One region of the Murimonas intestini genome, then DNA from elsewhere that is predicted to be linked to it. Evidence: predicted binding sites of a transcription regulator. Region 1 holds the regulator's gene; each other region holds the start of a gene.

Region 1 (4,329 bases):
GCTTTCACGTGATACCTCCTCTGAGGGATATATCCCGTATATGGTGATCCCCGCCCTGACTGCATCCAGGTTAGCCTCCCTCATTTCCAGTATACCGGCGCTGTTGGAACAGTGGCGTACAGGTATATGGATACCCATCTCTTCCAGCTTTCCTGTAAATTCCAGGTAACGTACAAGCTGCTTTCTGGCATTTGTCTTGTCTGACTCATCCGCCCTTGCAAAATGGGTGAATATCCCTTCGATAACGATCCCAGGCATCTGAGTGATCTTCCGTATAATGTCGATGCTTTCAGCCGTGTCAGGAAATCCTATCCTGCTCATCCCTGTATCCAGGCCCAGATGGATGGGAAGCACTTTGTTCTGCCTGCAGGCCTCCTCTGAGAGCTTCCCTGCAGTGGAGAGCTTAAATACTACCGGCCTTATCTGATGGCGTACCAGGCGGGCATAATCTTCTTCAAAAGTATACCCCAAAATCAATACAGGCTTTAAAAGCCCCGCTTTTTTGATCTCCAGGGCTTCCTCCGCCGTGGCCACCGCATAACCCCATATGTAGTCATACTGCTCTGCCATTCTTGCTATAGGTATGGCCCCATGCCCGTAACCGTCCGTTTTGATCACTGCGATCATCTTAGTATCCCTGTTAATATTTTCCCTCATCTGCCTGAAATTCTCTGCTATGGCATCCATGTCGACAGCGGCATAGACCCTGCTGTGTTTTTTCATCTCTTTTTGTTCTCCTGTTATTTTGCTTGTGAGGCCCTTCCATCTTCTGTATCCCATGACATGACCGCCCCCACTGATTCAGCTATATCGCCTGCAAGCATTCCTCTTGCTCCGCAGCGCCGCCTTGCATCATCCCCGGCGAGTCCGTGCAGGTACACCCCGGCTGTTGCAGCCCTGAAGGGAGGGATTCCCTGAGCCAGCAGCCCCAGTATCAGCCCGCAGAGCACATCACCGGAACCGCCTGCAGCCATGCCGTCATTTCCGCTTGTATTTATGTATATACTCTTTCCATCTGATACTACTGTCCTGGCATCCTTAAGGACACAGACCACATTATTTTTTCTGGCAAAATCATGGCAGTATCCAGGCAGGTCCAGGATCAGCTCCTCCTTCTTGATCCCTGTCAGTCTCGCCATCTCTCCAATATGCGGTGTCAGTATAAGAGGCTGTCTGTGTCCCTCTAGCAGCTCCATGTGGACGCTCAGAAGATTCAGCGCATCCGCATCCAGGACTGCAGGAATATCTCCGGACCTGATGATCGTCTGCAGGATTTCCAGTTTTTCAGAGGATACAGACAAACCCGGCCCCACGGCGCATGCATCTGCCCACTGCAGCGCATCCGCCAGGGCTGCCCCCTCCTCACCCTTCCGGTAGGAGGTCAGCACCGCTTCAGGCAGGAGTGTCTGTAATATCTGACGGTTGCAGTCCTCTGAGTAGATGCGCACAAGACCTGTCCCTGTTTTATACGCTGCCTTGCCGGCAAGACAGGCAGCGCCTGCCATATCCCTGCTGCCTGCAGCTAAAAGCCCCCGTCCGTAAGTCCCCTTATTGGAATATGCCTTCCTTTCCGGGAGAAGCTTTGGTATATCTGACTCTTCCCAGGTAAAAGCCCCGGGAACCTGCCCCATAAATCCCCGGTCATCTATTCCGATGGCGCAAAGCTTCAGCTCTCCGCAGTATTCACTTCCCGGATACAGAATGTGGCCTATTTTTTCAAAAGCAAAGGTGACGGTCTTGGCTGCTTTAACTGCAGTACCCATAACGTGGCCGCTGTCAGCTGATATCCCTGAAGGGATATCCACCGACAGTACAGGAATGCCCGACCGGTTGATATCCCCGATCAATGCCGCGTACCTTCCTTCTATATTTCTGGACAGCCCCACCCCAAAGAGCGCATCTACTATACTAGTATATTCACTTATGTTCAAGTTACTGCCAACATTTACACCATAATTTTCGCAGATTTTCTTCTGTATCTGCGTTTCTTCGGTAAGAGATTCCGGCTTTCCTGCAAAAAGCACATCAACCCTCTTCCCGCTCAGATGGAGAAGCCTGGCAATGGCAAAACCGTCGCCGCCGTTATTGCCGGACCCGCACACTACCAGGACCCGGGACAGATCAAAGCCGCCGCTCACCAGCTCTTCATATACGGCCAGAGCGGCCCGCTCCATCAGTACAAGGGAAGGCATCCCGAATTCATTTATGGTATTTCCGTCGCACCGCTTCATCTCTTCAGAATTCACAAGGTATCTCACCTTATCACCTCCTGCTTCCTTTCTCTAACGCAAATATACGCACCAAGACAGAACCCTGTCCTGATACGTACACCTTCGTTCTCTATTTCTTATTATGGTCGCGTTCATATCTGCTGATGTTATAAGATAACTGCATAAGGCTCTCCGACAGATGCACGTTCTCAACGATCACATCCTCCGGCAGGTGCAGATCCGTATGTGCAAAATTCCAGATAGCCTTGACCCCATTCTCAGCCAGCAGCTCCGCCATCTCTCTGGCATTTGCCTTTGGCAGGGTAAGCGCTGCAATATGTATCTCATTCTCCTGCAGGTATTCGGGCAGCTCATCGATCAGCCGTATCTCAATGCCCCTGACCGTCATGCCATGCAGCCTGGGATTCACATCAAAGAGTTTTTTGATCAGGAATCCGCTCTTCTCAAACTTTACGTAATTTGCCAGGGCCTGCCCCAGATTTCCGGCTCCCACGATAATCATATTATATGTCTTATCAAGACCAAGTATCTTAGCAATTTCCTGATACAAAAATTTTACATTATAGCCGTATCCCTGCTGGCCGAAGCCTCCGAAATTGTTCAGGTCCTGACGTATCTGCGAGGCAGTCACCTGCATCCTCTCACTGAGTTCATTTGAAGAAATCCTCTCCACACCGCTCTCCAGCAGCTCTCCCAAATACCGGTAATATCTCGGCAGCCTTTTAATGACGGCCCTAGAGATTTCCTTCTCTTCCATTTATTATATCACCTCTTTCGCTATACCCATTATATTAGAATGATAATTTAATGTCAAACATTTTAAGCCTGAGGTGACATTTTTATATAACAGTTTAGCCTTCCACTGTTCCGCAAAGCGCTGTTATAATTCAGCATTAAAGCTGTGTAGTCACGAATATATCGTAAATTGCTTTTATTGCTGTCTCAAAATCCTCATTGCGTACACCAATGATAATATTAAGCTCGCTGGAACCCTGGTCTATCATCTTGATATTGATATTTGCATGTGCCAGGGCTGAAAATATCCTGCCTGCAGTCCCTCTTGTAGCCCGCATTCCGCGGCCCACAACCGCAATCAGGGCCAGGTCTGACTCCAGATCAATAGAATCAGGCTGGACAGCTCGGTGGATCCCTGCAAGGACCTTCTGTTCCTTCTCTTCAAATTCAGACTGGTGTACGTAGACAGTCATAGTATCAATGCCTGAAGGCATATGTTCAAAGGAAATACCGTTATCCTCAAAGACTCCCAGAACCTTTCTTCCAAATCCCACTTCTGCATTCATCATATCTTTTTCTATATTAATGGATGCAAAACCCTTCTTGCCGGCAATTCCGGTAATCGTATATTTAGGCTTCCTGCAGGTACTCTCTACGATCAGAGTCCCTTTTTCATCAGGTGCGTTCGTGTTGCGGATATTAATGGGAATGCCTTCTTTCCTGACCGGGAATATGGCGTCCTCATGAAGCACTGTAGCTCCCATGTATGACAGCTCTCTGAGCTCACGGTAAGTGATGGTCTCAATCACCTCGGGATTCTCGATAATATGAGGATCAGTAACAAGGAATCCCGAAACATCTGTCCAGTTCTCATAGAGGTCTGCCCTGATAGCTTTGGCCACGATGGACCCTGTCACATCAGAGCCTCCCCTTGAAAAGGTCTTTATGCAGCCATTTTCCATGGCACCGTAGAATCCCGGCACAACTGCCCTTTCCACGTCCTGCAGCCTCTCTGCAAGCGCTTTATCTGTCTTTACGGCATCAAAATTGCCTTCTTCGTCAAAGAAAATGACCTGCGCGGCATCTACAAATTCATATCCAAGATATGCCGCCATGACAATACCATTTAAATATTCTCCCCGGGAAGCAGCATAGTCCTTGCCTGCCTTTGCCAAAAAAGATTCCTGGATCCTGGCAAACTCATCATCAAGTGACAAGGTCAGATCAAGGCCTTTAATGATCTCTTCATAGCGTTCTTTTATCTTTTCCAGCTTCTGTGCGAATTTTTTGCCGGATACTGCTGTCTCATAACAGTCGTAGAGCATATCTGTCACTTTAATATCATTTGAAAAGCGCTTACCCG
Region 2 (4,329 bases), on a different contig from region 1:
AAGCTTAACTCCTTTTTCCTTTGCCTTCTCAACCATCTCTTTAGAGTACTCCAGATATTCATCCTCACATAAGGATTTACCGATTTCCATGCCTGCTGCCTTGGCAAAGGTAAAGCACATTCCTCCGCCGATGATCAGAGTGTCTACTTTGTCAAGCAGGTTATTGATCACGGAGATCTTGGAAGAAACCTTAGATCCTCCCAGGATAGCCACAAATGGTCTCTCAGGATTATTTACGGCATTTCCAAGGAAATCGATTTCTTTCTGCATCAGGTATCCGACTACTGCTGTGTCCACATACTGTGTAACGCCTACATTGGAGCAATGTGCCCTGTGGGCTGTTCCAAATGCGTCATTGACAAATACATCGCAGAGAGAAGCCAGCTCTTTGCTGAACGCTTCGCCGTTCTTAGTCTCTTCTGCTCTGTAACGTGTATTTTCAAGAAGAATAACTTCTCCGTCCTTCATAGCCTCTACAGCTGCTTTTGCATTAGGTCCTACTACTTCCGGATCAGCTGCAAACTTAACTTCCTGTCCCAGCAGTTCGCTTAAGCGTGCTGCAACAGGCGCCAGTGAAAGCTCTGGCTTTGGCTCTCCCTTCGGCTTTCCAAGATGAGAGCAGAGGATAACTCTTCCGCCGTCAGCGAGCAATTTCTTGATTGTAGGAAGAGCTGCCACGAGACGGTTCTCATCTGTAATCTTGCCTTCCTGCAGCGGTACATTAAAATCACATCTTACTAAAACACGTTTTCCTTTTACATTGATATCATCAACTGATTTTTTATTAAGCATCTTATATATCTCCTCAAATTTAAATAGTTGCAAATCTACTGATACCGCTCCGGCCAGCTTGTGCATCCTGCCCGGAACGCCCTTTTAATAAAGCAGCGCTTCATTAAAAGGGCCCGGCCCAACGCGACCGGACCCTTTTGGATCTTGCTAAACTCTATGTTCGTTCGAAATTTAAATTATGCTAATTCAGAGAAGTATTTGATTGTACGAACCATCTGGCTTGTATAGGAATTTTCATTGTCATACCAGGAAATTACCTGTACTTCTGTTGTTCCGTTGTCCAGAGGCAGAACCATTGTCTGTGTAGCATCGAACAGAGAACCGAATCTCATACCAACGATATCGCTGGATACGATTTCATCTGTGTTGTATCCGAAGGATTCATTAGCTGCTGCTTTCATAGCTGCGTTGATCTGGTCAACTGTTACGCTTCCTTCTACAACTGCTGTTAAGATTGTTGTTGATCCTGTCGGGGTCGGTACACGCTGAGCAGAACCGATCAGTTTTCCGTTTAATTCCGGAATAACAAGGCCGATAGCTTTAGCTGCGCCTGTGCTGTTAGGAACGATATTAACAGCTGCTGCACGTGATCTTCTTAAATCACCTTTTCTCTGAGGTCCGTCCAGAGTCATCTGATCGCCTGTGTAAGCATGGATTGTGCACATGATACCGCTCTTGATAGGAGCTAAATCGTTTAATGCTTTTGCCATAGGAGCTAAGCAGTTTGTTGTACAGGAAGCTGCAGAGATGATTGTGTCTTCTGCTTTTAATACTTCATGGTTAACATTGTAAACGATTGTAGGAAGATCATTTCCAGCCGGAGCAGAAATAACAACTTTACGAGCGCCTGCATTGATATGAGCCTGAGCTTTAGCTTTGGATGTGTAGAATCCTGAGCACTCCAGAACTACGTCTACACCAAGCTCACCCCATGGGCAATTGTTAGCGTCTGGTTCAGCGTAGATCTTGATTGTCTGTCCATCAACAGTGATAGAATCTTCACCAGCTTCAACTTTATCAGCAAGTGCATATTTTCCCTGAGATGAATCATATTTTAATAAGTGTGCTAACATTTTCGGAGATGTTAAGTCGTTGATTGCAACAACTTCATATCCTTCTGCGCCAAACATCTGTCTGAATGCAAGACGTCCAATACGTCCAAAACCATTGATTGCTACTTTTACTGCCATGATTTTAATTCCTCCTAGAAATAAAATATTTTAACCTGGTGACTGGCATCAGGCTATTATTGAGTTGCACAAGATTGTTAAAGAATAATCAATCCATAGTTACACGCAGATGACTGCCTGTCACTCTACGTCATATTCTACCTAATTTACCATGAAAATTCAAGTAAAATTTCAAATTTTATTCTTCTTTTACATATTTATAACTATTGTACCTTTTAAACGCTGAAAATCAGCACTAATTACTCTAAAATCTCACCTGCACCGGCACTCTGCCCCGGAATTGTGTGTAATACCCGAATCCGCAGGCCCGAAGCACCTCCCCGGCCCTTTCAAACTCATAAGCCAGATACTGCGGTTCATGGGCATCAGACCCCACCGTGATAAGGCTTCCTCCCAACTCTCTGTAGCGCTTTATCACTTCCGCTGCAGGATTTGGTTCACCTAATCCATATTTATATCCGCCGGTATTCACTTCCAATGCTATCTTTTTATCAATCAGGGCTGTCAGGATACTGTCTATTTCGCTGCGGTATTTCTCATATGTATAATTTTTATTCTTCTCAGGGCCGTACCTGACCACATAATCAATATGGCCGTATGTATCAATACCTGAAAAAGCCTCCAGGTTTTCCCTGACTGATTCAAAATACCGCCTGTACCCCTCATCCTCTCCGTCTTTATAAAACTCCGGATAATATGGGTCCTCCCCATGCACAAGGTGGGACGAACCTATCACAAAATCAAAGGGCCAGGACTCTGTATACTCTCTCTGCCACTGGGCCAGGTCAGGAGAAAGCCCCAGCTCAATGCCAAAGAGCAGCTCGATCCTGTCCGCATACTTTGCCCGGCATTCCAGAAATCTTTCCCTGTAGGCCTTAGTGTCTACTTCAAAGTAACCGGCTCCCCCGCCAGGATAATCCTTGTCCATATGTTCCGTAAAACACATGACAGTCAGTCCTGCACGGATCCCCTGCTCGATCATCTCTTCCATCGGGGCTGTGGAATCCTCCGAGAGTGAGGTGTGGATATGGTAATCAGCTGTTATCACAGGATCGTCCCTCCTCCCAGCACGTAATCTCCATCATAGAAGACAACAGCCTGTCCGGGAGTAATAGCCCTGACTGGTTCCGGGAACGTACACTTCACTTCATCTTCCCCTGTCCTTGTGATTACACATGGGGAGCCTTTGTGGTTATAACGGATCTTTGCCACGACCTCTTTCTCGCCATCCAAGTCCTCCACAGCCATAAAATTCAGATGGCCTGCATAAAGCACATTTCCAAAAACGTCTTCATTTTCTCCGATCACAACTTCATTTGTATCAGGGCGTATCTCTGTTACAAATACAGGATGTCCCATAGCCAGATTAAGTCCTTTTCTCTGGCCTATAGTATAGTGTGTGATTCCTTTATGGCGGCCAATAACCTCACCGCCTGTTGTCACAAAATTTCCCTCAGGACATTTCAGTCCATAATTCTCATCAATAAACCTGGCATAATCTTTGTCAGGAACAAAGCAGATCTCCTGGCTGTCGGGCTTATGTGCCACATTCAGGCCCAGCCTGTCAGCTATGGAGCGTATCTCATCCTTTGTATACTCACCCACAGGCATAAGTGTATGGGATAGCTGGTACTGCGTCAGATTATACAGGGCATATGTCTGGTCCTTGGAAGCTGTCGCAGACTTCTCCAGGGCATATCTGCCGTTTTCCAGCCTTGCGATCCTGGCGTAATGTCCTGTAGCTATATAATCCGCGCCTATGTCCATGCTGCGCTTTAAAAGTGATTCCCATTTCACATAGCGGTTGCATGCGATACAGGGATTCGGCGTCCTTCCTCTGGCATATTCTGCTGCAAAGTAGTCCATGACATTTTTTTTAAATTCTGCTTTAAAATTCATCACATAATAAGGAATGTCAAGCTGACCCGCCACTCTCCTGGCATCCTCCACAGCACTCAGGCCGCAGCATCCGCCGTTCTCTTCCACTGCTTCACGGTCTTCGTCCTGCCATATCTGCATCGTGACTCCAATGACATCATATCCCTGTTCTTTCAAAAGCCAGGCAGCCACGGAGGAATCCACTCCTCCTGACATGCCTACCACTACTTTCTTTTTTTCCATTTTAACCTCTGTCAATATGCTGCTGTTCACTCTGAAACAGTAACATTAATATTCTTCAGCTTCGTCCTCTTCTCCCTCATGGATGTCAGACTTTGGTTTTTCCAGGCCCTCGATCTTGATGCCGTTCTTCTCGGCATAGTCCCAGAGAGCTGCATGGATAGCCTCCTCAGCCAGAAGTGAACAGTGGACCTTTACAGGCGGAAGCCCGTCCAGCGCCTCCATAACT
Region 3 (4,329 bases), 240 kb from region 1:
GGGCATATGAAGATCTGGAGCGTGATGGTTTTATCACTACTATGGTAGGCAGAGGCAGTTTCGTATCTGAGTCAAATACGGAAATTATGAAAGAGGAACAGCTGCGTATTGTAGAAGGTTATCTTACAAAGGCAGTTGAGGTTGCATCACGCAGCGGAGTGGCACTGCAGGAGATGACAGAGATTCTGGAAATGTTATATGAGGAGGAAAAAAGATGAAAAATGCGATTGAGGTAAGAAATCTGACCAAACATTATAAAAACTTCAGCCTGGATCATATCTCTTTTGATGTGCCTTCGGGAAGCATCGTAGGGCTGGTCGGAGAGAATGGGGCAGGGAAAAGTACAACACTGAAGGCTATCCTGAATCTGATATATCCGGAGGAAGGAACCATAAAGATATTCGGGAAAGAAAACACTGAAGATTCACTGACGCGTAATCAGGAGATTGGAGTAGTCTTTGATGAGTGCATGTTTCCGGGAGATATGAAGCTGGAGCAGGTGGGAAAGATGCTCTCCTGCATTTACGCAAACTGGGATCAGAGAGCTTTTGATATGTACCAGCAGAAATTCAGACTCCCACTTGATAAGTGCATTAAAGATTTTTCAAGAGGTATGAAGATGAAGACCAGTATTGCAGGGGCGCTTTCCCACAATGCAAAGCTCCTTATCCTGGATGAGGCTACCAGCGGGCTGGACCCCATGGTAAGGGATGAGATACTGGATATATTTCTGGATTTTATTCAGGATGAGGAACACAGTGTACTTGTCTCAACGCATATAATCAGTGATCTGGAAAAAATAGCTGATTATATTACGTTTATCCACGATGGGAAAATTCATTTCTCAGAATCTAAAGATGAACTCATATATAAATATGGTATTGTGCGGTGTAATGAAAAAGAATATAAAAACCTGGAAGATAAGCATATAGCGGGAGTAAAAAGGAACAGCTTCGGGTATGAGGTGCTTGTAGACAATAAACCAGAGCTGGAGAAGCGGGCTCATAGTTTTGTGATCGATAAGGCGGGCATTGAAGATATCATGCTCTTTATGACGAAAGGAGAATTGCAATGAAGGGATTAATTATCAAAGATCTTTACAGTCTAAAGAAATTTACTAAATCAGTTCTTATTACGGCCGGACTGATGCTGCTTTACGGTGTCTTCCTGAAAAATACAAGCTTTGTAAGTTTTATGATCTGCTTCTTTGCTATGAGTATTATCCTTACTGTATTGGGAGATGACGAAGTAAGCCACTGGGATAAGTATGCGCTGTGCATGCCTATCGACAGGCAGCTTATGGTCAGGGAGAAATACTTGATGATCATATTGATACTGATATGTACCGGACTTGTGTCCTGCCTGGTAGGCGGAGGCATGTCAGCCGTTATGAAACTGGACATTGTTTCTTCTCTGCAGATGTCTTACCTGGCATTCGGAATGGTTTCTTTAATTGCAGCTATTGTCACACCGGTCTATTATAAGGTAGGTATACAGAAGGCACGCTACATCATGATTGGCTGCGCATTGGTTCCCACCGTGTTGATTCTCGTGATTGTTAATATGATGGAGAAATCAGGGATCGCCATACAAGAAGATCAGCTGCCCTCGCTTATAATGAATTTCAATATAGCATTGCCGGTGATATTGATTGTCCTTATGTATATTTCCTACCACATATCTTTCGCCATTTATAAAAAGAAGGAATGGTAGAGGATAATAGCATGTAACTGTGAAGGTACTGAACAATTGCATTAACAGAATATGGAACCCAAAACAGCTGCCATAAAAATGGCAGCTGTTTTTAAAAAAAATACTAGACTATTTTGGCGATTTATGAGAGAATGAACTTAAGTATGATGTTAAATATCTAACGATGTTTGGCGTGTACATATACAAAGTCATTTATTTTGAAAGGAGTCTTAAAATGATTTATTCACATGAAGTAGAAAAAATGTGTAAAGTAGCGCAAGGCGTTGCTCATGGCGCTGCTCCGATCCCAGAAGAAGCAAAGTGGGTAAAGGCAAAAGAAATTAAAGACATCTCCGGTTTGACACATGGTGTAGGCTGGTGTGCACCTCAGCAGGGTACCTGTAAATTAACATTAAATGTTAAAGAAGGTGTGATCCAGGAAGCTCTTGTAGAGACGATCGGATGTTCAGGAATGACTCATTCAGCAGCTATGGCTTCAGAAATCCTTCCGGGAAGAACATTACTGGAAGCTTTAAATACAGACCTGGTATGTGATGCTATCAATACAGCCATGAGAGAATTATTCTTACAGATCGTTTACGGAAGAAGCCAGAGTGCATTCTCAGAAGACGGACTTCCAATCGGAGCAGGACTGGAAGACTTAGGAAAAGGCCTTCGTTCTCAGGTTGGTACAATGTACGGAACTCTTGCAAAAGGACCTCGTTACCTGGAAATGACTGATGGTTATGTTACAGGCGTTGCTTTAAATGAAGATGATGAAATCATAGGATATCAGTTCGTTAACTTCGGAAAGATGATGGACTTCATCAAAGCAGGCGATGACGCAAACACAGCATTTGAAAAAGCAAAAGGCCAGTACGGCAGAGTTGCAGATGCAGTGAAAATCATCGATCCAAGACACGAGTAATAGAGGAGGAAAATTAAAATGGCTTTATTCGAATCATATGAAAGAAGAGAAAAACAAATTCTGGCTGTTTTAAAAGAGTATGGAATCAATTCAATTGAAGAGACAGCAGAAATTACAAAAGCAGCAGGGCTTGATGTATATACACAGGTAGAAAAAATCCAGCCGATCTGCTTTGAAAATGCAAAATGGGCATACACAGTAGGCGCAGCGATCGCAATTAAAAAAGGCTGCAAAAGAGCAGCAGACGCAGCAGCAGCAATCGGCGAAGGACTTCAGGCATTCTGTATTCCGGGTTCTGTAGCTGACCAGCGTAAAGTAGGACTGGGACATGGAAACTTAGGCAAGATGCTTCTTGAAGAAGAGACAGAGTGCTTCTGCTTCCTGGCTGGACATGAGTCATTTGCAGCAGCAGAAGGTGCTATCGGTATTGCTGAGAAAGCTAATAAGGTACGCCAGAAACCTCTGCGCGTTATCCTGAACGGTCTTGGAAAAGATGCAGCTCAGATCATTGCACGTATCAATGGATTCACATATGTTGAGACAGAGATGGATTATTACACAGGAGAAGTAAAAGAAGTATTCCGCAAGGCTTACTCTGAAGGACTCCGTGCAAAAGTTAACTGCTATGGCGCTAACGATGTAACAGAAGGCGTTGCGATCATGTGGAAAGAGGGCGTAGACGTTTCTATCACAGGAAACTCCACAAACCCGACACGTTTCCAGCATCCGGTAGCAGGCACATACAAAAAAGAATGTGTTGATAAGAACAAGAAATATTTCTCAGTTGCATCAGGCGGCGGCACAGGCCGTACACTTCATCCGGACAACATGGCAGCAGGTCCGGCTTCCTATGGTATGACAGATACAATGGGACGTATGCACTCAGACGCACAGTTCGCAGGCTCATCCTCAGTTCCGGCTCATGTAGAGATGATGGGACTTATTGGTATGGGTAACAATCCTATGGTTGGAGCTACAGTGGCTGTGGCAGTGGCTGTTGAGGAAGCAGCGAACGCCGGGAAGTTTTAAGAAAATCGTATACTTATAGATAGCTTTATAGACCGCACTAACCTTTGATGGCTGGTGCGGTTTTTAAAACTGTGAGTTTATCCAAGAACTAGAATATCACTAAAATAGTGATATTACGAAAGCATTATGATATACTACCAGTAAAAGGTGGTGAAGGTATGGACTTATTTATTGCAAAAGAAGCTCTTGACATATTGTCTTATAAATCGACATTAGGAAAAAGTCTAAAGCAGATTTCATTGAGGGATACGCCTTTGGAATTAATATTGGAAGATATTGCAAGATATCGTGCAAGCTATATAGATGTATTAGTACAGGGAAATTTGATTGGTTCAAGATTTAAGAGTGATGATTCTATAATGCGTAAGTATGAGAAGACAATTAGAACAGGTGGTGGATTTAAACAGTGTTTTAATGATATACTTGGATTTCGGTTGCGATTTGAAAAATATCCCGAACAGTATCCAGAATATTTTAGAGTTGTTGATTTACGAAAAGGAAAGAAAGTAGATGATGGTTACCATGCAATCCACCTATATTATCAAAGAGACAATTTAGCTTATCCTATTGAGGTACAGTTATGGTGCGAAAAAGATTATTTATTCAATATATGGAGCCATCAATATGTATATAAATATAAAGAGCCGGAAATAGGAAAACGTCTTTATATGGAATATATT

Evidence for each region. The regulator Rex, encoded in region 1, represses fermentation and respiration genes when NADH is low (regulators of the CRP and FNR family bind a similar motif). The targets are predictions, from matches to a motif close to ATTGTTAANTANTTAACAAT.
Region 2: a site for Rex is predicted at 2,056-2,075, ahead of gap (type I glyceraldehyde-3-phosphate dehydrogenase). Genes of this name have one in related genera too.
Region 3: a site for Rex is predicted at 1,859-1,878, ahead of NSB28_RS03105 (iron-sulfur cluster assembly scaffold protein). Genes of this name have one in related genera too.

Annotation. Positions count from the first base shown of each region.
Region 1 covers NZ_JANKBI010000001.1:428,063-432,391, forward strand. The annotation lists gene alr (alanine racemase) at 1-723, opposite strand, end outside; gene NSB28_RS02035 (NAD(P)H-hydrate dehydratase) at 741-2,258, opposite strand; gene NSB28_RS02040 (redox-sensing transcriptional repressor Rex) at 2,341-2,988, opposite strand; gene NSB28_RS02045 (aspartate kinase) at 3,125-4,329, opposite strand, start outside.
Region 2 covers NZ_JANKBI010000002.1:375,376-379,704, reverse strand. The annotation lists gene NSB28_RS05645 (phosphoglycerate kinase) at 1-792, opposite strand, end outside; gene gap (type I glyceraldehyde-3-phosphate dehydrogenase) at 969-1,982, opposite strand; gene NSB28_RS05635 (histidinol-phosphatase HisJ family protein) at 2,227-3,030, opposite strand; gene mnmA (tRNA 2-thiouridine(34) synthase MnmA) at 3,027-4,103, opposite strand; gene nifU (Fe-S cluster assembly scaffold protein NifU) at 4,149-4,329, opposite strand, start outside.
Region 3 covers NZ_JANKBI010000001.1:668,084-672,412, reverse strand. The annotation lists gene NSB28_RS03120 (GntR family transcriptional regulator) at 1-218, shown strand, start outside; gene NSB28_RS03115 (ABC transporter ATP-binding protein) at 215-1,075, shown strand; gene NSB28_RS03110 (ABC-2 transporter permease) at 1,072-1,713, shown strand; gene NSB28_RS03105 (iron-sulfur cluster assembly scaffold protein) at 1,928-2,620, shown strand; gene NSB28_RS03100 (GGGtGRT protein) at 2,639-3,649, shown strand; gene NSB28_RS03095 (nucleotidyltransferase family protein) at 3,808-4,329, shown strand, end outside.